DNA from 2 places in the Saccharothrix camelliae genome. Region 1 is predicted to be linked to the other one. Evidence: riboswitches for the same ligand, from Rfam matches in the RefSeq annotation. Region 1 holds a riboswitch; the other holds the start of a gene.

Region 1 (10,855 bases):
CGGGCGGCGAGGCGGAGCTGCTGCGGTTCGTGCCGGACGACGTGGCGCGGTTCCACGAGGCGATCGCGCCGCGGTTGGCGTCGGTGGACCTGCTGCTCACGTCCGGCGGGGTGAGCGCGGGCGCGTACGAGGTGGTGAAGGACGCGTTCACCGGGCGCGGGGTGGAGTTCACGAAGGTCGCGATGCAGCCGGGCGGGCCGCAGGGCGCGGGCCGGTACGGGGGCGTGGCGGTGGCGACGCTGCCGGGGAACCCGGTGAGCGCGCAGGTGTCGTTCGAGGTGTTCGTGCGGCCCGCGCTGCGGGCGGCGATGGGGTTCGCCGGGGTGGAGCGGCCGACGGCCGTGGCGCGGCTGAGCGCCCCGATCACGTCGCCGGCCGGGCGGACGCAGTTCCGGCGCGGGCTGCACGACCCGGCGTCCGGGCAGGTGGTGACGCCGGTGGGCGGGCCGGGTTCGCACCTGCTGTCGGCGTTGGCGATCAGCAACTGCCTGATCGAGGTGCCGGAGGACGTCACGGAACTGGCGGCGGGAGCCGAGGTCGCGGTGCGCCTCCTGTACGGAGAGTAGTGCTGGGTTGACGCTCCGGCGTTGATCAACGGTGTGACCGGACTTACACTGGTGGTGGTCCAAGTCCTGGTCGCGGTCCTGGTCCGGCCGTGCGTTCGTCGGGGGACGCACGGGCGGGCCGGACGCAGCCCGGCGGAGCCGCGTAGCGTGTGGCGGGCCGGAAGCACCGCCCTGACACGGAAGAGCCATGACCGTCGATCGCGACAAGCACAGTGGTGCCGTCTCCCACTTCCTCGAGCTCGCCCGGGGGATCGTCCCCCCGATGCACCCCGCGGGCCGCCCCTTCGTCGCCGGCGCCGCCGTCGCGACACTGCTGCTGCGCCGGTACTCCAAGCGCGCGGGTGTCGTCGGCGCGGTGCTGACCGCGTGGGTCGCGTGGTTCTTCCGCGAACCCAAGCGCACCACGCCCACCAGGCCCGACCTCGCCGTCGCGGCCGCGGACGGCACGGTGTCGCACGTGGTCGAGGCCACGCCGCCCGCCGAGCTGGGGCTCGGCGCCGAGCCGATGACCCGGATCAGCGTGTTCCTGTCCGTGTTCGACGTGCACGTGCAGCGCGTGCCCGTGCCCGGCCTGGTGCGGCAGGTGTCGTACCGGCCCGGCAAGTTCCTGTCCGCGGACCTGGACAAGGCCAGCGACGACAACGAGCGCAACACGGTGTGGCTGACCACGCCGACCGGGCACGACGTGGTGGTCGTGCAGATCGCCGGCCTGGTGGCGCGGCGGATCGTGTGCGAGGTCGCCGAGGGTGACAAGGTGACGGCCGGGCAGACCTACGGGCTGATCCGGTTCGGCTCGCGGGTCGACCTGTACGTGCCCGTCGGCAGCCGGGTGCTGGTCGAGGCCGGGCAGCGCACCATCGGCGGCGAGACCGTGCTGGCCGAGCTCCCCGCGGAGGGCTGAGCCGATGGCTCCGAGCGGGCCGGGGATCAGGCTGCTGCCGAACGCCATCACGGTGCTGGCGATGAGCGCCGGGCTGTCGGCCGTGCACTTCGCCATCCAGGGCATGTGGGGCGCCGCCATCGGTTCCATCGCGGCGGCGGCGCTGTTCGACGGGCTCGACGGCCGCCTGGCGCGGCTGCTCGACGCCACCAGCAAGATGGGCGCCGAACTCGACTCGCTGGCCGACGCCATCTCGTTCGGCGTCGCGCCGGCGCTGGTCATCTACGTGTGGCAGTTCGAGGACAGCCGGCAGGGCTGGGTGATCTCGCTCGTGTTCGCGGTGTGCATGGTGCTGCGGCTGGCGCGGTTCAACACCCTGCTGGAGGTCGAGCAGCCACCGTACGCGAAGGAGTTCTTCGTCGGCGTGCCCGCGCCGGCCGGCGGGTTGCTGCTGCTGCTGCCGCTGATCCTGGACGAGCAGCTGGGCCGGTCCGGGTGGTGGTCCAGCCAGGTGGTCGTCGCGGTGTGGACGGTGGCGGTCGCGATGCTGCTGGTCAGCCGCATCCCGACGCTGTCGGTGAAGACGATCAAGGTCCCCCCGCGCTTCGTCGCGCCGCTGCTGGTGCTGGTCGGCCTGCTGGCCGCCGCCGTCATCACGTTCCCGCTGGTGGCGCTGAGCGCGGCGATGCTGGTGTACCTCGCGCACCTGCCGTACTCGGTGCGGCGGTACCGGTGGCTGGCCAAGCACCCGGAGGCGTGGTCGGTGGCGGCGGCGGACCGGCGGGCGATCAAGCGGGCGCACGGCGTGGCGGCGCGGCGGTTGGGGTTGCGGCAGCCGCTGGGCGGTCGGGTCGCTGGTGCGGCCATGCGCGCCGTGCGGCGGCCTCGGCGCGGGGTGGACCCGACGCAGGTGGCGGCGGAGGCCGGCGGTCGGGTCGGGCGGTCGGGCAAGCGGCGGGGGTGGCGGCAGATGGGCTTGCGCCGGCACGACCGGCCGTAGGTCGGTAGGGTGCTTCTGAGCTGGGGTTATGCGGGTGGTCGGCGGTACACGATCGGGTGATCTCGACACCGGGAGTGTAGCGAAACGCCGTTTTTGAAGGCGCCGAACGTCGGTTGAAACAACGAGGCCGCCGACCAACCGCCCACCTCCGCTCGACCTGCCCGTGCCCGACCTGCCCGTGCCCGACCCGACCTGCCCGACCCGACCTGTCCGACCCGACCTGCCACCACGACCCACCAACCGGAACCGGCCGCCCGGCACCGCCCAACACCGCGCGGCGCCGCCAGGCCCAACTAGGCTCGACCCGTGATCACCCTGACCGTCCGCCTGTCCCCCTCGGCCCTGGACACCCGTCGCGGCGTGGTCCGCCTCCACCCGGAGGTGCTGGACGCGCTCGGGCTGCGCGCGTGGGACGCCGTGCGGCTGACCGGAGCCCGGGTGAGCGCCGCCCTGGCCGCCGCCACCAACGGTGACGGGCCGCCCGGTGTGCTGCTGGCGGACGACGTGACGCTGTCGAACCTCGGCGTGGTGGAAGGCGCGGAGGTGGTGGTGGCGCCGGTGGACGTCGCCGCCGCCCGCACGGTGATCGTGGCCGGGTCGCGGTTGGCGAGCACGTCGCTCACGCCCGAGACGCTGCGCATGGCGCTGACCGGCAAGGTGCTGACGGTCGGTGACGCGGTCTCGCTGCTGCCGCAGGACCTGGCGCCACCGCCCGGTGCGGATGTGAGCGCCACGCGCAGCAAGCTGTCCAACGCCATCGGGATGACGTGGACGAACGAGTTGCTGACGATCACGTCTGCCGACCCCGCCGGTGGGCCGGTGGCCGTGCAGCCGTCGACGGTGGTCGGCTGGCGCGATGGGGCTCGGACCGGTGACGCGTCGGCGGTCCCATCGGGGGCGGGGGCGGCGGTAGGGGCAGCGGCGGGTTCGGGTGTGGGGGCGGCGAGGGCGTGGGGTGGTGGGCAGGTCAGCGCGGGGGTGGTGGCCGGGCCCGGGGGTGGGTCGGGGGTGGGGGGCGCGGCGGTCGAGGTGGTGGTGCCGGCGGTGCCGGTTGCGGATCTGGTCGGGCAGCAGGAGGCAGCGAAGCGGTTGGCGGAGTGGTTGAACCTGACGTTCAGCCACCCCGAGCTGCTGACCCGCCTGGGGGCCACGCCGCGGTTGGCGGCGCTGGTGAACGGGCCCGAAGGGGTCGGCAAGGCGACGTTCGTGCGAGCCGTGGCGGCAGGGGCCGGGGCGGCGGTGGTGGAGGTGGCGGCGCCGAGCATCGCCGTACTTGAGGCGAACGCGGCGGCGCAGCGGGTGGTGGACGCGTTGGCGCGGGCGCAGGAGCAGGCGCCGGCGGTGCTGTTGCTGACCGACGTGGAGGCGTTGTTGCCCGCGGCCTCGCCGCCGCCGGTGGCGACGGTGGTGCTGGACGCGTTGCGCCGTCGTCCCGACGGGGTGGCGTTGGTGGTCACCAGCGCCCACCCGGAGGCGGTCGACCCGCGGCTGCGGGTGCCGGAGCTGGTCGACCGGGAGCTGGTCCTGCCGCTGCCCGACGGCGGTGTGCGGACCGAGCTGCTGCGGGTCCTGCTGCGCGACGTGCCGGTCGAGTCCGATGTGGACCTCGGCGCGGTCGCGGACCGGACTCCCGGGTTCGTGGCGGCGGACCTGGTGGCGTTGCGGCGGGAGGCGGCGTTGCGGGCGGCGTTGCGGCAGCGTGACGTGGACGAGCCGCGGGTCGGGCAGGCGGACCTGGTGGGCGCGCTGGAGAGCGTTCGCCCGATCTCGATGTCCACTTCGGACACCTTGCGGACCGGTGGGCTGACGCTGGACGACGTCGGCGACATGACCGAGGTGAAGCAGGCCCTGACGGAGGCCGCGCTGTGGCCGTTGCAGTACCCGGATTCGTTCGCCCGGTTGGGTGTCGCGCCACCGCGTGGGTTGTTGCTCTACGGTCCGCCGGGGTGCGGGAAGACGTTCCTCGTCCGGGCGTTGGCGGGCACCGGGCGGTTGAACGTGCTGTCGGTCAAGGGCGCCGAGTTGATGGACAAGTTCGTCGGCGAGTCGGAGCGCGCGGTGCGCGAGTTGTTCCGGCGGGCGGCCGAGGCGGCGCCGGCGCTGGTGTTCCTGGACGAGGTGGACGCGTTGGCGCCGCGGCGCGGGCAGTCGTCGGACTCGGGCGTGTCGGACCGGGTGGTCGCGGCGTTGTTGACCGAGTTGGACGGGGTCGAGCCGTTGCGGGACGTGATCGTGCTGGGTGCGACGAACCGGCCGGAGCTGGTGGACCCGGCGTTGTTGCGGCCGGGGCGGTTGGAGCGGTTGGTGTACGTGCCGCCGCCGGACGCGGAGGCGCGGGCGGAGATCCTGCGCGCGTCGTCGCGGAACACGCCGTTGGGGTCGGACGTGGACCTGGGTTCGCTGGCCGAGGAGTTGGACGGGTACTCGGCGGCGGACTGCGCGGCGTTGATCCGGGAGGCGGCGTTGACGGCGATGCGGGAGTCGTTGTCGGCGGCGGAGGTGACGGGTGCTCACCTCGCGGCGGCGCGGGCGGCGGTCCGGCCGTCGTTGGACCCGGCGCAGCTGGCGACCCTGGCCGCTTACGCCAAGTCCCGCGAGCGGTAAGTCCCGCGAGCGTTCAGGCCCCGCGAACGGTGAGTTCGCGGGGCCTGAACGTTCGACTCGCGGGACGCGGAGGTTCGACTCGCCCGACGTGAGTGTTCGACTCGCGGGACGTGGGGGTTCGACTCGCGGGGGTCAGGAGGCTTTGCCGGAGGGGCCCTGGTAGTCGTTGGTGACGATGACGATGATGCCGGGTTGGGCGGACTCGATGCCGTTGAAGCGGGGTTCGACGCGGGCCTTGAGGATCCTGGCCAGTTCGGTGGCGGAGGCTTCCTCGTCGGTGCCGGGCCGGAAGTAGACGGTGGTGGTCGGGATGGTGCCCTGCGAGTAGTTGCCCTTCTCGGCGACCTGCCAGCCGGCGCGGAGGACGTCGTCGGACGCGCGGCCCGCCAGGCCCTGGGTGGTGCTGTTGTTGTAGATGCGCACCGAGGGCTTGGGGGCGGGGTCGACCGGCGGCGGGGGGACTTCGGCGTTGGTGCCGCCCGGGGTGGCGCCGGGGGTGCCGGTCGGGGTGCCGCCGGGGGTTTCGCCGGTGGTGGTGGGTGCGCCGGTGGTGGGCTGGGGCGTGTCCGAGGACGGGGCCGGGGTGGTGGTCTCGCCGGGCGGGACCGCGGTGGTCGGGCCGGCGGAGGCGGTGGAGGTGTCGGCCGGCGGGGTCGACTGGGCGGTGGACGGGTCGTCGCCGGGGCCGCCGGTGAACAGGCTGATCAGCCCGATCACCAGGGCGACGACGGCCACGCCGATCAGCGCGTAGCCCGCGGCGCGGGCCGGGTGGGCGGGGCCCGCGGGCTGTTCCGGGTTCGTCATCGGCGCTCGACGCCCAGCCTCTTGGCCGCGCGGGCGCGTTGCCTGCCGGAGCGGGACCTGCGCAGTCTCTTGATCAACATCGGATCGGCGGCCAACGCCTCTTCCTTCTCGATCAACGCGTTCAGCAGCTGGTAGTAGCGCGTCGAGGACATGTCGAACAGCTCCTTGACGGCCTGTTCCTTCGCACCGGCGTACTTCCACCACTGGCGCTCGAAGGCCAGGATCTCGCGCTCCCGGTCGGTCAACCCGTCGTCCGGCCCCTCCGCCGGCGCCAGTGCCTCTGCGGCGTCCATCTGGCTCCTCAGCCGTGTCCCGTGCGTGGGTGCCATTACATCACGTGATCTTGGTCCGGGTCGGCTCATCGGTCGGCGCGTCCGATCGGCTCGCCGTTAGGCTGCGCGTCATGGCAGTTCACCCGATCCGGATCGCCGGAGATCCCGTGCTCCACACCCCGACCCGCCCGGTCGAGGTGTTCGACGAGGCGCTGCGCACGCTGGTCGACGACATGTACGAGACGATGGCGGCGGCGAACGGTGTCGGTCTCGCGGCCAACCAGATCGGGGTCGACCTGCGGTTGTTCGTCTACGACTGCCCGGACGACCAGGGCGTCCGGCACCGGGGTGTGGTGGTGAACCCGGTGTTGGAGACGTCGGAGGTGCCGCTGGGGATGCCGGACCCGGACGACGACTTCGAGGGGTGCCTGTCGGCGCCGGGCGAGTCGTACCCGACGGGTCGGGCGGCGCGGGCGAAGGTGACCGGGTCCGACGGCGACGGGAAGCCGGTGGAGGTGGAGGGCACGGGGTTCTTCGCCCGGTGCCTGCAGCACGAGACCGATCACCTGGACGGGCTCATCTACCTGGACCGGCTGGTGGGTCGGCACAAGCGGGCGTCGAAGAGGATGTTGAAGGCCAACGGGTGGGGTGTGCCGGGCCTGTCGTGGGACCCGGCGACGTCGGAGGACCCGTTCGCGGACGACGAGGACGACTGACCGGGGCGGGCTCAAGCAGGGCGGGCTCAACCAGGGCGGGCTCAAGCGGGACAGGGGCGGGACGGGCGCTGGTCAGGCGGGGTCGGTGGCCGGTTCGCCGGGGGTGGCGCGCGCCGCGGCGGCGGTGGTGTCGTGGTGGCGCTGGGCCTTCGGCTGGTGGTCGGCGCGGGTGGGGCGCTCGGGGCGCCGCCAGGGCAGTTCGGGCAGTGACGCCAGTTCGACGTAGCCCGCGCAGCGGGCCAGTTCGGGGTAGGCGCCGGCGAGCACGGCGGCCCTGATCCGCCGCACCTGGCCGACCGTCGGCAGCTCTCCCACCAGCAGGAACGGCAGCAGCAGCCGCCACGCGCCGACGATGGCGGCACGGCCGCGGTGGGGTGCGCGCAGGGTGGCCCGCGCGACGCGCAGGGCGTGTTCGCCCGCGGTCATCGCCGCGGGGTGGCCGGTGTGGTCCCAGGACCAGCGCAGGTTGTCGGCCATGGCGCAGCGGACGCAGTCGACGGGTCCGGTGGCGAGTTCTTCGCCGCACTGGGAGCAGGCAAGCAGGGTCATGGCCCAGTCGGTGCAGGTCCAGGGGTGCAGGCCGACTTCGTCGGCGAGGACGAGTTCGGCGAGTTCGCGTTCGCCGGCGCCGCCTTCGGCGAGTTGTTCGGCGGCCAGCAGCTCCTGCCAGTCGAGCAGCCAGTACTGGTCGACGAGTTCGGCGCAGAACCGGCACCCGGGGTAGCCGCGGCCCGCGAGGTCGCCGCACGACGGGCACGGCGAGACGGCGGCGGGGCGGGCCACGCGCCGGGCGCCGGGCGGGAACGGCTGGTGATCAGCCACGCGGTGAAAGGTACGCGCAAAGGGTGGGGCTTGGCACCCGCACCTTGGCAGCGGTGGCGGGCCGTGGCTATGGTCAGGCCGACAGCCCGAGGGGCTGGACAACTCAACACACGCGGGAGCTCGCGCCACAGCGGGCTGAGAGGGTGGCTGGGACCTGCGGGGTCCCGGTGCCGCCGACCGCCTGAACCTGACCGGGTAATGCCGGCGTAGGGAGGAATGTCGTGACGGCACTTGACGACCGCTCGGTCAAGCCCAGTGTCACCACCGGGCCCGTTTCGGGCTCGCGGAAGGTCCACCGAGAGGTGGGCGATGGTGTGCGGGTGCCCTTTCGCAGGGTGGAGCTGACCAACGGCGAGCACGTCGACCTGTACGACACTTCCGGTCCGTATACCGACGAGAGCGCGACCATCGACGTCCACAGTGGACTGCCGAAGCTGCGCGAGGGCTGGGTCGCGGGTCGCGAGCCGGTGAACGGCGCGGTGACCCAGTTGGCGTACGCCAAGGCGGGGATCGTCACGCCGGAGATGCGGTTCGTGGCGGCCAGGGAGAACATGAGCCCGGAGTTCGTCCGGGACGAGGTGGCGATCGGCCGGGCGGTGATCCCGCTGAACCGCAACCACCCCGAGGCCGAGCCGATGGTCATCGGCAAGAAGTTCCTGGTGAAGGTCAACGCGAACATCGGGAACTCGGCGGTGTCCTCCTCGATCGAGGAGGAGGTGGAGAAGATGGTGTGGGCGTCGCGCTGGGGCGCCGACACGATCATGGACCTGTCGACGGGCAAGCGGATCCACGAGACGCGCGAGTGGATCGTGCGGAACTCGCCGGTGCCGATCGGGACGGTGCCGATCTACCAGGCGCTGGAGAAGGTGGACGGCGATCCGGCGAAGTTGTCGTGGGAGGTGTACCGCGACACGGTGGTGGAGCAGGCCGAGCAGGGCGTGGACTACATGACGGTGCACGCGGGGGTGCTGCTGCGGTACGTGCCGCTGACGGCGCGGCGGGTGACGGGCATCGTGTCGCGCGGCGGGTCGATCATGGCGGCGTGGTGCCTGGCGCACCACCGGGAGAGCTTCCTGTACACGCACTTCGAGGAGCTGTGCGAGATCCTGCGCGCGTACGACGTGACGTTCAGCCTGGGTGACGGGTTGCGGCCGGGTTCGATCGCGGACGCCAACGACGAGGCGCAGTTCGCGGAGCTGCGCACGTTGGGCGAGTTGACGCACGTGGCGCGGTCGCACGACGTGCAGGTGATGATCGAGGGTCCGGGTCACGTGCCGATGCACAAGATCGCGGAGAACGTGCGGTTGGAGGAGGAGTGGTGCGGTGAGGCGCCGTTCTACACCCTCGGGCCGCTGGCCACGGACATCGCGCCCGCGTACGACCACATCACGTCGGCGATCGGGGCGGCGCAGATCGGCTGGTTGGGCACGGCGATGCTGTGCTACGTGACGCCGAAGGAGCACCTGGGCCTGCCGAACCGGGACGACGTGAAGACGGGCGTGATCACGTACAAGATCGCGGCGCACAGCGCCGACCTGGCGAAGGGGCACCCGGGGGCGCAGGACTGGGACGACGCGCTGTCGAAGGCGCGGTTCGAGTTCCGTTGGGAGGACCAGTTCAACCTGTCGCTGGACCCGGACACGGCGCGGTCGTTCCACGACGAGACGTTGCCGGCGGCGCCCGCGAAGACGGCGCACTTCTGCTCGATGTGCGGGCCGAAGTTCTGCTCGATGAAGATCACCCAGGACGTGCGGCGGTACGCGGAGGAGCGCGGGCTGTCCACTGTGGAGGCGATCGAGGCGGGCATGTCGGAGAAGTCGCACGAGTTCGGCGACCGCGGCAGCAAGGTGTACCTGCCGGTGGTGGATTGATGGCGGTCACGCCACCGCGGGTCCTCACCATCGCCGGGTCGGACTCCGGCGGTGGTGCGGGCCTGCAGGCCGACCTGCGGACGTTGTTCGCGTGCGGCGTGCACGGGATGACGGCGGTGACGGCGGTGACGGTGCAGAACTCGCTGGGCGTGTCCGGGTACGCCGAGCTGCCGCCGGAGGTGGTGGCGGCGCAGGTGGAGGCGGTGGCGACGGACATCGGGGTGGACGCGGCGAAGACCGGGATGCTGGCGTCGGCGGCGATCGTCGAGGCGGTCGCGGGCGCGCTGGACCGGGTCGACGTCGGGCCGTTCGTGGTCGACCCGGTGGCGGCGTCGATGCACGGGCACCAGCTGCTGGCCGACGACGCGCTGGACGCGCTGCGGGTGCTGCTGTTCCCGCGGGCGACGCTGGTGACGCCGAACCTGGACGAGGTGCGGCTGCTGACCGGGATCGAGGTGCGCAGCCGGGCGGACCAGCGCAGGGCGGCGGAGGCGTTGCACGCGATGGGGCCGCGGTGGGTGCTGGTGAAGGGCGGGCACCTGTGGGACGACCCGGAGTGCCTTGACGTGCTGTACGACGGCGAGCGGTTCGTGGAGCTGCTGGGGCCGCGTTACGACGTCAAGCACACGCACGGCAGCGGGGACACGCTGGCGTCGGCGATCGCGTCGCAGCTGGCGCGGGGCGCGGACGTGCCGGCGGCGGTGCGGTTCGGCAAGGACTTCGTCGTCCGGTCGGTGGCGGCGGCGTACCCGTTGGGCGCCGGGGTCGGCCCGGTGTCGCCGCTGTGGCGGTTGGAGGGGTAGCCGGCGGTTCGGGGGTCAGGCCGTCTCGCCGACCAGCACCTCCAGCGCGGGCAGGGCGTTGACGAGGGCGTCGCGGTGCTCGGGGCTCAGCTCTTCGATCCGCCGCTGCAGCTCCCGCACCCGGGCCGACCGCACCCCCGACACCATCGTCACGCCCTCCGGCGTGGGGGTGGCCAGCCAGGCGCGGCCGTCCTGCGGGTCCGGTTCGCGGCGCACGTACCGGGCTTCCACCAGCGCGGCCACGATGCGGGACAGGGTCGGTGGCGCGACGCCCTCCTTGGCGGCCAGGTCGCCCAGCCGCATGGGGCCGCAGCGCGCCAGCGTCGCCAGCGCCGACACCGCGCCCGGTCCGAGGCCGGGCGACCCGGTGCGGCGCAGCAGCCGGGAGAGCCTGCCGATCGCGAGGTACAGCCGGGCGGTGGCGTCCTCGACCTGGTCGGCCGTCACGGCGGTCCTCCTCGGGCAGACGGGCACAACGAGCGTCCATCATGCCGTGCTTGGCAATCACCCCATCGCC
Region 2 (10,855 bases), 380 kb from region 1:
CGTGCTGGCGGCGCGCGTGCCGGGCAACGCGCTGGGCGACCTGATGCGGCAGCAGCCGGAGCGGGGCGAGCGCGGCGGTGAGCGGCCGGAGTTCGGTCAGCAGGACGTGCGGGGCCTGCTCCAGCAGCTGGGCAAGCAGGTCAGCGGCGACTGGGGCTCGGGCACGCTCATCACGACCCGGGTCGGCGGCCTGCTGATCGCCGACGACGGCCGGGTGGCCGCGGGCGCGGTGCCGGAGCAGGTGCTGGTGGACGCGATCGGCCAGGTCAAGTGACCACCTCGACCAGCGCGCGGGTGGAGCCGGTGACCGCCGGCTCCACCCCGGTCCTCGCGGCCCGGACGCGGGGGCTGCGCAAGGTGTACGGGAGCACCGTCGCGGTGGACCGGGTGGACCTGGAGGTGCCGCGAGGTGCGGTGCTCGGGATGCTCGGCCCGAACGGGTCGGGCAAGACCACCACGATCCGCATGCTGCTCGGGCTGGTGCGGCCGACCGAGGGGGAGGTCGAGCTGCTGGGCAAGGCCCTGCCCGACGGCGCCGCGGAGGCGTTGCCGCACGTCGGCGCGCTGGTCGAGGGTCCGGGGTTCCACCCGTTCCTGTCCGGTCGGGAGAACCTGCGGCGGGCGGCGGCGTTCGAGCCGCTGCTCGCCACCGCCGACATCCCGCGGGCCGTGGAGGACGCGCTGGAGCGGGTCGGCCTCACCGCCGCCGCGCACCGGCGCTACCGGGGGTACTCGCTGGGCATGAAGCAGCGGCTGGGGATCGCCTCGGCGCTGCTGGTCCGGCGCGAGCTGATCGTGCTGGACGAGCCGACCAACGGCCTGGACCCGGCGGGCACCCGCGAGGTGCGCAGGGTGATCGCGGACCTGCACGAGGCGGGCAGCACGGTCGTCGTGTCGTCGCACCTGCTCAGCGAGATCGAGGCGACGTGCACGCACGTGGCCGTGCTGCACCGGGGGACCGTCGTGGCGCAGGGGGAGCTGGCCGAGCTGCTGCACGCCGACAGCAGCTCGCTGCTGATCGTCACGCCGGACGTGGACGACGCGCTGAACGCGCTGCGCGCGGGCCGGATCTCGGCGCGGCCGTTCGAGGGGGGCGTGCGGGTCGAGCTGATCGGCACGACCGCGCCCGCCGTGGTGGAGGCGCTGGTGACCGCGGGCGTCCCGGTGCACGAGGCGCGCCGGCACCGCACCGGCCTGGAGGAGCTGTTCGCCCGGCTCACCGAGGCCGAGGAGTCCGAGCACAACCTGTCCGCGGTGGACACGATCGAGGAGGGGTCCCGATGAGCGCGCTGGTCGCCACGCGCGCTCCGCTGGGCAGGCAACTGCGCTCGGAGCTGCGCTGGATCCTGCGCCGGCCGCGGACGGTGATCGGACTGGCGTCGCTGTGCCTGGTGCCGGTCCTGGCCGGGATCGGGCTGTGGTTCGCGGTCGACGGCGACGGCCCCGCCGGACCCGGCCTGGCCGCGATCGTCGCGGGCAACGGCCTGGTGCTGCCGGTGTTCACCCTATTCCTGGCCCTGCCGCTGCTGATGCCGCTGGTCGGCGCCATCTGGGCGGCCGACGGGCTGGCGGGCGAGGCGCAGCACGGCACGCTGCGCGGGTTGATGATCTCGCCGATCGGGCGGGTCCGACTGCTGGGCGTGAAGGCGTTCGGCGTGGCCACGATGTCGCTGTTCGCGGTCGTGCTGATCGCGGTCGTCGGCGCGATCACCGGTGTGGTGCTGTTCGGCGGCGGCGGGATGCTCACGCTGTCCGGCAGCACGCTGTCGCTCGGCGGCGCGCTGGGCCGCATCCTGCTGGCGGTCCTGCTGGTCACCGTGCAGGTGTGGGGCGTGGCGGCGATCGCGCTGGCGATCTCGGCGTGCACCGAGCACCCGCTGGTGGTGATGGCCGCGACGATGGCCGGTGTGATCGTGTTCCAGGTGCTCGGCGTGTTCAGCGCGCTGGACTGGCTGCACCCGTACCTCATCACGTCGGCGTGGAGCGGCCTGATCGACGTCATGCGCGACCCGCTGCCGACCGAGCAGCTGTGGCGCAGCACGGCGCTGGCCGCGTGCTACATCGTCATCGGGCTGTCGCTGGCCGCAATGCGGTTGGCGACGAAGGACAGCTAGCCGACAATCGGCCGGTGCACCTGGAGACCGGCCGGTTGGCGTTGCGGGGGTTCGTGGAGTCCGATGTGGACTCGTTGGCGTGGTTGCTCGGCGAGCCGCGGGTGATGCGGTTCATCGAGGACGGCAAACCGGTGTCGCGGGCCGACGTGGAGCGGGTCGTGCTGCCGAAGGTGCTCGGCGGCGGCTGGTGGGCGGCGCACGAGAAGGCGTCCGGCGCGTTCATCGGCTGGTTCGAGCTGAGCGCGGCGGGCGCGGGTGCGGCCGAGTTGGGCTATCGGCTGCACCCCGACTTCTGGGGTCGCGGTTACGCCACCGAGGGCGCGTCGGCGTTGGTGGAGCACGCGCGGGCGACCGGGGTGGAGCGGGTCGTGGGGTACGCGATGGTGGTGAACACCGGGTCGCGGCGGGTGCTGGAGAAGGTGGGGCTGGAGCACGTGCGGACGTTCCACGAGGAGTGGCCGGAGCACGTCGAGGGCGCCGAACACGGCGACGTGGAATACGCTCTCCAGCTCCGCCCCTGACCCCGTGCGGATACCCGAAGCCCGCCGACCGCTGATGTGCGGGTTCGAGCATTTCCTTGTGCGCCAACGGAGTTACAACGTTGGCGCGATCGAGTGGCGCGCGGTCTGTCCGGTATCAACCCCTTTCGCCGCAAATCCTCCTCACGTGCCGCGGGCCCTGCCCCGCGGCGCAGGAGGAGGGAACGCATGTCCACGAGACGACGGGGAGCGACGCTGCTCGCCCTGTCCGGGATGCTGGGCGCCGCCGCGCTCACCGGCGCCACCGCCGCGACCGCGACCGCGGCCGGCGAACTGCCCATCTACGCCGTCCGCTCCGAGGGCCTGACCCTGGACCAGGCGACGGCCCTGCAGCGGGCGTTCGGGTTGAAGACCGTCGAACGCACGCGCGAGGGCGTCGTCACGTTCACCGACGAGGCCCGTCACCTGCACGTGCCCGGCATCGACCGCGGCGCGGGCGCGCCCGACGAGAGCGGTCGGGCGACCCGGCAGACCCAGCTCGACCTCAACGCGATCCGAGCGCTGCGGGGCGTGCCCCTGGCCGACGCGACCAAGCGCGTCACGGAAGCCCTGCGCGGCGTCGGGCTGCTGCCCGCCAACGCCACGGCGAGCGCGTCGCACACGGTGGTCGAGATCCACGACGCCAACGGCAACCCGGTGATCAGCGGCCAGCTGGACACCACGGTGTCGTTCGCGTTCCAGCTCGACGGCATCCCGCTGGAGGGGCCGGGTTCCAAGGTCCGGGTCTCCCTGGACGGCACGGGCGCGGTCACCCAGCTCACCTACGCCACCCGCACCCTCGCCGCCGTCGGCACGAAGCCGGTGGTGGACCTCCAGGAGGGCTACCGCAAGTGCGCCGAGGTCCTGGGCGCCAACTCGCTCGGTTCGGTGGAGTACACCTACGCGAACAACATGCTCGGCACCGGCACCACGCACCTGGAGCCGTACTTCCGCTGCCAGGGCGCGGACACCGCCGAGTCGTCGCCGGTGATCTACCTGCCCGCCCTCGTCGGCAGCACCGCCCCGCCGCTCGACCCGTCCGTGCCGCCCCGCTCGGCCACCCGTTCCGACGTGGGCGCGCAGTGGACCACCCGGATCGACGTCGGCAGCTCGGGCACCGGGACGTGCCAGGGCCTGCCGAACGTCCCGGCCGACGTCAACGGCTTCAACAGCCGGTTCACCAGCGCCGGCATCCCGGTGCAGCACAGCTGGACCGGCGGGAACACGTGGGAGCAGGACTTCAAGGACCCGGCGTTCCCCGGCGGCCAGGACCACCTGTACGCCGACGACGTCGACCTGAACTACCACCGCGGGCTGGGCGGCGCGTTCGGCCTGTCGTTCGCCGGGTGCAGCGCCGTCAACGACAGCACGCTGCGCAACACCGAGGCGCGCTGGGGCAACCGGGACGCCGAGTGGATGAGCCTGCACACGCCGAACCTCCTCCAGCCGACCGCGAGCGGCCAGGCGTGGTGGCAGCGGTGGGGCCAGGCGTTCCGGGGGCTGCACCAGATCAACAGCTTCGAGACCAGCGTGGTGCAGTGCGGCGCGTTCGGCACCAGGTACGCCAACTACCTGCTGACCAACAAGCTGAAGGTGCGCGTGGCGTGGTCCCGCGCGGCGATCGACACCCAGCCGTCGTGGGTGCGGTGGGCGACCATGGGTCCGATCGGCAACTCGTGGATCGCCAACTTCGACGACCACTTCTGGGGCATGGGTCCGGTCGGGCCGGACACGCTGCCCACGGTGGGGTACTGGAAGATCTCCGGCGCCAGCTGACCGCCTGACCGACTGACGGCTCTGATCACCTGATCACCTGATCACCTGATCGTCTTGACCGTCTTGGCCGTCTGACAACGCATCGCAGGGGTCCCCTCCCAGGGGACCCCTGCTTTGATTCTGCCGGCGGGGCAAGACGATTCCCGTAACGACGGCCAGGGCTGTGGACAGGTCAGCACAACCCGTGCCTCGGCCCTGGCACACCCGATCCCCGCCGCGGTCGGCCGGTCGGGTCGATCACCGGAATGCGTTGTCGGAACACCGGAACGCCGCTCGTAGTCGCGGTGGGGCAGAGCCGGGGGGCAGCCGCCCTCGAAGAACTGTGGACAACGGCGGCGGACGACCGTGGCGGCGCAGGTCAGCCGATCAGGGCGACGCCGTCGTGGTCCACGGCCAGCCGCACCCGGTCGCCGGGGGACGGTGGCGCGGCGACCGGGGCGACCGCCTCGAACTCCTCGTCCCCCAGCCGCACCAGCAGCCGGACGTGGTCACGTCGGTGCACCCGTTCGAGCACCTCCGCCTCGACCGCCCCGCCCGGGTCGACCCGCAGCGCCGTCGCCCGCAGCCCGACCCGCCCGTCCACCCCGACCAGCGCCCGGGCCGCGTCGGCGGCCAGCACCTTGCCGCACCCGAGGAACCGCGCCGTCTCCACGTCGACCGGCCGCCGCCACACCTCGGTCGGCACGCCGACCTGCACGACGCGACCCGCCCGCATCACCGCGACCCGGTCGGCCAGCGTGAACGCCTCGTCGTGGTCGTGCGTCACCACCAGCGCCGTCGCGCCCGCCTCGCGCAGCAGCCGCGCCAGATCGACCGCCAGCTGCTCCCGCAGCGCCCGGTCCAGCGCGGACAGCGGTTCGTCCAGCAGCAGCAACCTCGGCCGCGGCGCGAGGGCGCGGGCCAGCGCCACCCGCTGCTGCTCGCCACCGGACAGCTCGGTGACCCGCCGCCCGCCGTACCCGGCCAGGCCGACGAGCTCCAGCAGCGACGCCACCCGCTTCTCCCGCGCCTCCCGCTCCACCCGCCGCATCCGCAGCCCGAACGCCACGTTGCCCGCCACGTCCCGGTGCGGGAACAGCTGGCCGTCCTGGAACACCAGCCCGAAACCACGCCGGTGCACGGGCGTCCCGGCCAGGTCCACGCCGTCCCACGTCACGGTCCCGGCGCCGGGCGGCTCCAACCCGGCCACCGCGCGCAGCAGCGTCGACTTGCCGCAGCCGGACGGCCCGAGCAGCGCCACCACCTCGCCGTCGGCGATCGACAGGTCCACCCCGGACACCGCCGCCACGTCGCCGTACCGCACGCTCAACCCGTCCACCCGCAACGACATCAGAACTCCCCGCCGCTCGGCACGCGCAGCCGCTCGATCACCAGCACGGCCGCCGTGGTCACCACCATCAGCACCGCGCACGCCGCGTAGGCCATCTGGCTGTTCAGCTCACCGGGCCGCGACATCAGCCGGGCGATCACCACCGGCAACGTCGGCGCGTCCGGCCGGGCCAGGAAGCTCGTCGCGCCGAACTCCCCCAGCGCCACCACGAACCCGAACCCGGCCGCCGCCAGCAGCGACCGCGCCGCCAGCGGGAAGTCCACCTCGCGCCACACCCGCCACGGGCTCGCGCCCAGCGTCGCCGCCGCCTGCCGCAGCCGCTCGTCCACCGCCCGCAGCACCGGCAGCACGATCCGCACGATCAGCGGCGTCACCACCAGCGCCTGCGCCAGCGGCACCAGCAGCGGTGACGTGCGGAAGTCGCCGGGCAGCGCGTCCATGGTGACCAGGTAGCCGAAGCCGAGGGTCACCGCGGACACGCCCAGCGGCAGCATCAGCGCCGTGTCCAGGGTCTCGGCGAACCACGACCCGTGCCGCCGCAGGCCCACCAGCACGACCGCCGACACCACCCCGACCAGCAGCGCCACCAGCGTCGCGTCGGTCGCGACCCGCACCGAGCGCACCGCCGCGTCCAGCCCGGACACCGCCAGCGTGCCGCGCTCACCGGTGCCGGCCAGCGCCGCGTACCCGGCGAAGCTCCAGCCGTCCCGGGTGGCCAGCGACCTCACCACCAGCCCCACCACCGGCGTGAGCAGCGCCGACACCACGAGCCAGGCCGCCACGACCACGGCCCACTCACCGCCCGCGGGCCGCCTGGGAGGTTCCACCCGCAGCGGCAGCGACTTCTCCCGCCTGCGCCGCGCCAGCCCGCCGACCACCAGCACCGCGATCACCGCCGCGAACTGCACCAGCGACAGCGCCGCCGCGCCGGACAGGTCGAACAGCTCGACCGTGCGCAGGTAGATCTCGGTCTCCAGGGTGCGGTGCCGCGCGCCGCCGAGCACCAGCACCACGCCGAAGCTGGTGGCGCAGAACAGGAACACCACCGACGCGGCCGACCCGATCGCCGGCGCCAGCGACGGCAGCACCACGGACGTGAACGCGCGCAGCCGTGACGCGCCCAGCGCCCGTGCCGCGTCCTCCGCCCGCCGGTCGACCCGCGCCCACAGGCCGCCGACCGTGCGGGCGACCACGGCGACGTTGAAGAACGCGTTGGCCAGCACGATCGGCAGCACGCCGCCGGAAGGCCACAGCGCCCGGAACGCCAGCCCCACCACCACGGTCGGCAGCACGAACGGCACCATCACCGCCGCCCGCACCACCCCCGCGCCGCGGACCCGGCAGCGGGCCAGCAGGAACGCCACCGGCAGGCCGGTGACCAGCGCCAGCGCCGTCGCCGCCGCGGCCTGGCCGAGGGTGAACCCGATCAGGTCCCAGGTGTCGGCGCGGGCCAGGACCGGCAGCACGCCGCCCTCGCCGAGGCCGAGCCCGACGATCGCCGCCACCGGCCAGGCGAAGAACACGCCCAGGAACGCCAGGGGCAGCAGCGCGGCCAGCGACCAGGCGAGCCTCGGACCCGGTCCCGACCTCAGCCCTGGACCAGCGTGCGCCACTGCCGCACCCACTGCTCGCGGTTCGCGTCGACCTCGGCGGCGGGCAGCGACCGCGCGGTGGCGGGCAGCGGCGCGGCCTTCGCCCACGCCTCGGGCAGCGCGACGCCCTCGCGGGACGGGTAGACGTACATCTGGCCCGGCACGTCAGCCTGCACTTTCTCGCCGAGCAGGAAGTCGAGGACCTTGCGCGCGTCCTCGGGGTTCTTCGCGCCCTTCAGCACGCCCGCGTACTCGACCTGGCGGTAGCAGGTGTCCAGCAGCGCCTTGGTGCGCGGCGCGCCGTCGTCGCCGATCTCCGCCGACGGCGAGGACGCGTAGGACACCACGATCGGCCGCGGCCCCTTGCCGCTGGAGCCGGAGAAGTCCTGGGTGTACGCCTCCTCCCAGCCGCTGACGACCTTCACGCCGTTGGCCTTGAGCTGACCCCAGTAGTTCGTCCAGTTGTCGCCGAACTGGTCGATCGTGCCGAGCAGGAACGCCAGGCCGGGCGAGGAGGTGGCCGGGTCCTCGACCACCAGCATGTCCCGGTACTTGGGGTCGGCCAGGTCGGCGTACTGCTCGGGCTCGCCGATGTCCTTGAAGGCGGCGACGTCGATGTTCAGGCACACGTCGCCGACGTCCACCGCGTGCAGCCGGTTCGGCGGGTCGAGCTGGTAGCGCTGCGCGCCCTTCTGCGCCTCGGGGCTCGCGTACTCCTCGAACACGTCCTCCGCCAACGCGCGCGAGGCGAACGTGGAGTCCACGCCGAAGGCGACGTCGCCGATCGGGGCGTCCTTGGTGAGCACCAGCTTGTTGGTGACCTCGCCGGCGTCACCACTGGCCAGCGGCTTGATCGTGATGCCGGTCCCGGTCTTGAACTCCTCCAGCAGCTCGGGCGTGAGGGCGAACGAGTCGTGCGTCACCAGCGTGACGACCCGCTCCCCCGGCGCCGGCGCGTCCGAGGTGGTCACCGAACAGGCGGTGAGCAGCGCGAACGCGGTCACTGCGGGCAGCACTCGTCGGAACATCATCTCTCCCTACACCGGCATGACCCGGATCAGGTGTGGACGGTCGAAGGCTCGCGCGCCTTCCTCTCAGCCCGGCGCAACACCGGACTCCCGTGGTGAACGCGCAGCCTACCCCGCGCGGTGGCACGATCGGTCCCATGGCCGAACTGCTGACCGACGACCAGGTGACCGCCGCGCTGGGGTCGCTGCCCTCGTGGCGCGCGCAGGACGCCGCGCTGGTGCGCACGGTGGAGCTGGACAGCTTCGCGCGGGCGTTGCAGGTGGTGAACCGGGTAGCGGAGATCGCCGAGAACGACGACCACCACCCGGACATCGACATCCGCTGGCGCACGCTGACGTTCCGCTGCAGCACGCACTCGACCGGCGGGATCACCGCGCTGGACGTGTCCCTAGCGGAGGAGATCGACGGAGTGCTCGACGTCCTCGGTTGACCGCTGCCGCAGGACCACGGCGATCGTGACGAGGGTGAGCACGCCCACCGCCGGGTAGACCCAGCCCAGCGCCGCGTAGTACCAGGGGCGCGGGATGACCCAGATCGACGGCTGCGCGTTGAGCAGGAACGAGATCAGGTAGCTGCCGATCGCCAGGAGCCACGCCACCGCCGTGACGGCCGCCAGCCGGTGCTTGGCCGCGTACAGCAGCCACATCAGGGCGGGCGCCGCCCAGACCCAGTGGTGGCTCCAGGAGATCGGCGAGACCAGCAGGCCGAGGAACTGCACGGCCACGATCATCGCCAGCACGTCCTGGGCCTTGACGGCCGCGTGCAGCGCGAACCCGGCGAGCACCGCCGCGACCACCACGGCGGCCACGAAGACCGGCCCGGTGCCGATGTCGTGGCCGACCGTGCGGGACAGGGCGCCGCGCAGCGACTGGTTGATCGCCGAGCCGACCGGCCCGACCCGCGAGGCGTCGCCGAGCAGGTGGAACCAGTACTCGTTCGACAGCCTCGGCGAGACCGCGTACGCCGCCGCGACCGTGCCGAAGAACGCCACGACCGACCACACCGCCGCCTTGTACTGGCGGTTGACCAGGAAGTAGAGGCCGGAGATGGCGGGCGTGAGCTTCAACCCGGCCGCGATCCCGACGCCCGCGCCCTGCTTCCAGCGGCGGGCGCTGACCATCGCGCCGAGCAGGAGGGCCGCCAGCACCAGGTTGATCTGGCCGTAGTTCAGCGTCGTGCGGACCGGCTCGACCCAGATGAACAGGCCGGTCCACAGCATCGCGCGGCGCGGGTCGGCGCGGCCGGCGAGCTGGAGCGACTTGCGGGTGATGAACCACAGGCAGGCGAGGCTGACCAGCTGCCAGGACCACCGGGCCACGCCCCACGGCACCCAGGAGAGCGGCACGAAGACGATGGCGGAGAACGGCGGGTAGGTGAACGGGAGGGCGAACTGGTCGGAGAACTCCTCCAGCCGCCACTCGTAGAGCAGGCCGGTGAACAGCTCGGGCGAGGCGTTCCGGTAGACCATCAGGTCGACCATGGTCATCTTCGTCTGGAAGGCCACCATGGCCAGGTGCCCGAGCAGGGAGGCGCCCAGGATCCACGGCGCGAAGGCGAGCACCCGCCCCTCAAGTGCGCGCAACGTCACTGCTCTACCTCCACGAAGGTGTGAATTACACGACTGCCGGGCCACGAAACCGGGTACCCGAGCGTCAAGACGAGTGGGAGATCAACGCAAGGGGTAAACCGCATGACCACCGACATCGTCGTGTTCACCGTCTCCGCACTGGGGATGCTCGCCACCGCGGGGGGCGTCTTCGCCCTCGCCCGCCACAGTCGCAAGCAGGTGCGCTGACGCACGTGCACAGTACCTCGGGGCGGTGCGTCGAACGCACCGCCCCGACTGCTGCCCGGGGTCGGTCGGGGACCGGCGGTCCCGGCTCAGGCGCAGCTCAGGTCACCGAACCGCACTACGGTGAGGACATGGCCGACTTGCCCGACTGGATGCGTCCGCCGCGCTCTAGGGCCAAGCGCCTCACGGTGCCGAGGTCGACCGCGAGATGACGATCCGGCTCGACGCCCGCAACCGCCCGGAAGCGGATGTCCTCGTGTCGTCGGCTCCCTACGACCCGGATCGGACGTGGTTCGAGCCGGGCGACGTGCTGCTGGTGGTCGAGGTCGTCTCACCCGAGTCCGCCTTCCGGGACCGCACGGTGAAGCTGCCCAAGTACGCCGCGGCAGGCATCCGGCACCACTGGCTGGTCGAGGACGAGGCCACCGGCCCGGTCGTGCACGTCTACGAACTGGACGAGCCGACCAGGGCCTACACGTCGACCGGCGTCTTCCGCGACTCCCTCCACGTCCCGGTGCCGTTCGAGATCGACATCGACCTGGCGAAGCTCGTGCCCGACCGCTGACCATCGCGGTCACCCGCTCCTCCGTGCCACCCCACTGTCACAGTGGCAAGAGCGGCCGACGTGAGGAACGCCCCGGTCGTTTCCGACTGGTGCGCGGACGAGCCGAAAGCGCTGCCGGAATAGCGGCCGTGCCCCGGGA

What was found. A riboswitch is a leader RNA that binds a small molecule or an ion and turns the genes downstream of it on or off. The one in region 1 is predicted to bind thiamine pyrophosphate.
Region 2: linked by a shared signal. The riboswitch ahead of AB0F89_RS03035 (thiamine ABC transporter substrate binding subunit) and the one ahead of thiC (phosphomethylpyrimidine synthase ThiC) in region 1 are both predicted to bind thiamine pyrophosphate.

Annotation. Positions count from the first base shown of each region.
Region 1 is NZ_CP160453.1:995,544-1,006,398, forward strand. It holds gene glp (gephyrin-like molybdotransferase Glp) at 1-566, shown strand, start outside; gene AB0F89_RS04885 (phosphatidylserine decarboxylase) at 754-1,467, shown strand; gene pssA (CDP-diacylglycerol--serine O-phosphatidyltransferase) at 1,472-2,446, shown strand; gene AB0F89_RS04895 (AAA family ATPase) at 2,753-5,050, shown strand; gene AB0F89_RS04900 (LytR C-terminal domain-containing protein) at 5,183-5,854, opposite strand; gene AB0F89_RS04905 (DUF3263 domain-containing protein) at 5,851-6,147, opposite strand; gene AB0F89_RS04910 (peptide deformylase) at 6,258-6,842, shown strand; gene AB0F89_RS04915 (hypothetical protein) at 6,915-7,664, opposite strand; TPP riboswitch at 7,767-7,895, shown strand; gene thiC (phosphomethylpyrimidine synthase ThiC) at 7,886-9,535, shown strand; gene thiD (bifunctional hydroxymethylpyrimidine kinase/phosphomethylpyrimidine kinase) at 9,535-10,338, shown strand; gene AB0F89_RS04930 (MarR family winged helix-turn-helix transcriptional regulator) at 10,354-10,785, opposite strand; gene AB0F89_RS04935 (thiazole synthase) at 10,843-10,855, opposite strand, start outside.
Region 2 is NZ_CP160453.1:612,843-623,697, forward strand. It holds gene AB0F89_RS03000 (outer membrane lipoprotein carrier protein LolA) at 1-274, shown strand, start outside; gene AB0F89_RS03005 (ABC transporter ATP-binding protein) at 271-1,284, shown strand; gene AB0F89_RS03010 (ABC transporter permease) at 1,281-2,114, shown strand; gene AB0F89_RS03015 (GNAT family N-acetyltransferase) at 2,129-2,635, shown strand; gene AB0F89_RS03020 (DUF6345 domain-containing protein) at 2,822-4,408, shown strand; gene AB0F89_RS03025 (ABC transporter ATP-binding protein) at 4,767-5,738, opposite strand; gene AB0F89_RS03030 (ABC transporter permease) at 5,738-7,285, opposite strand; gene AB0F89_RS03035 (thiamine ABC transporter substrate binding subunit) at 7,327-8,358, opposite strand; TPP riboswitch at 8,346-8,462, opposite strand; gene AB0F89_RS03040 (4a-hydroxytetrahydrobiopterin dehydratase) at 8,496-8,789, shown strand; gene AB0F89_RS03045 (mannosyltransferase) at 8,748-9,947, opposite strand; partial or broken gene AB0F89_RS03050 (Uma2 family endonuclease) at 10,357-10,716, shown strand.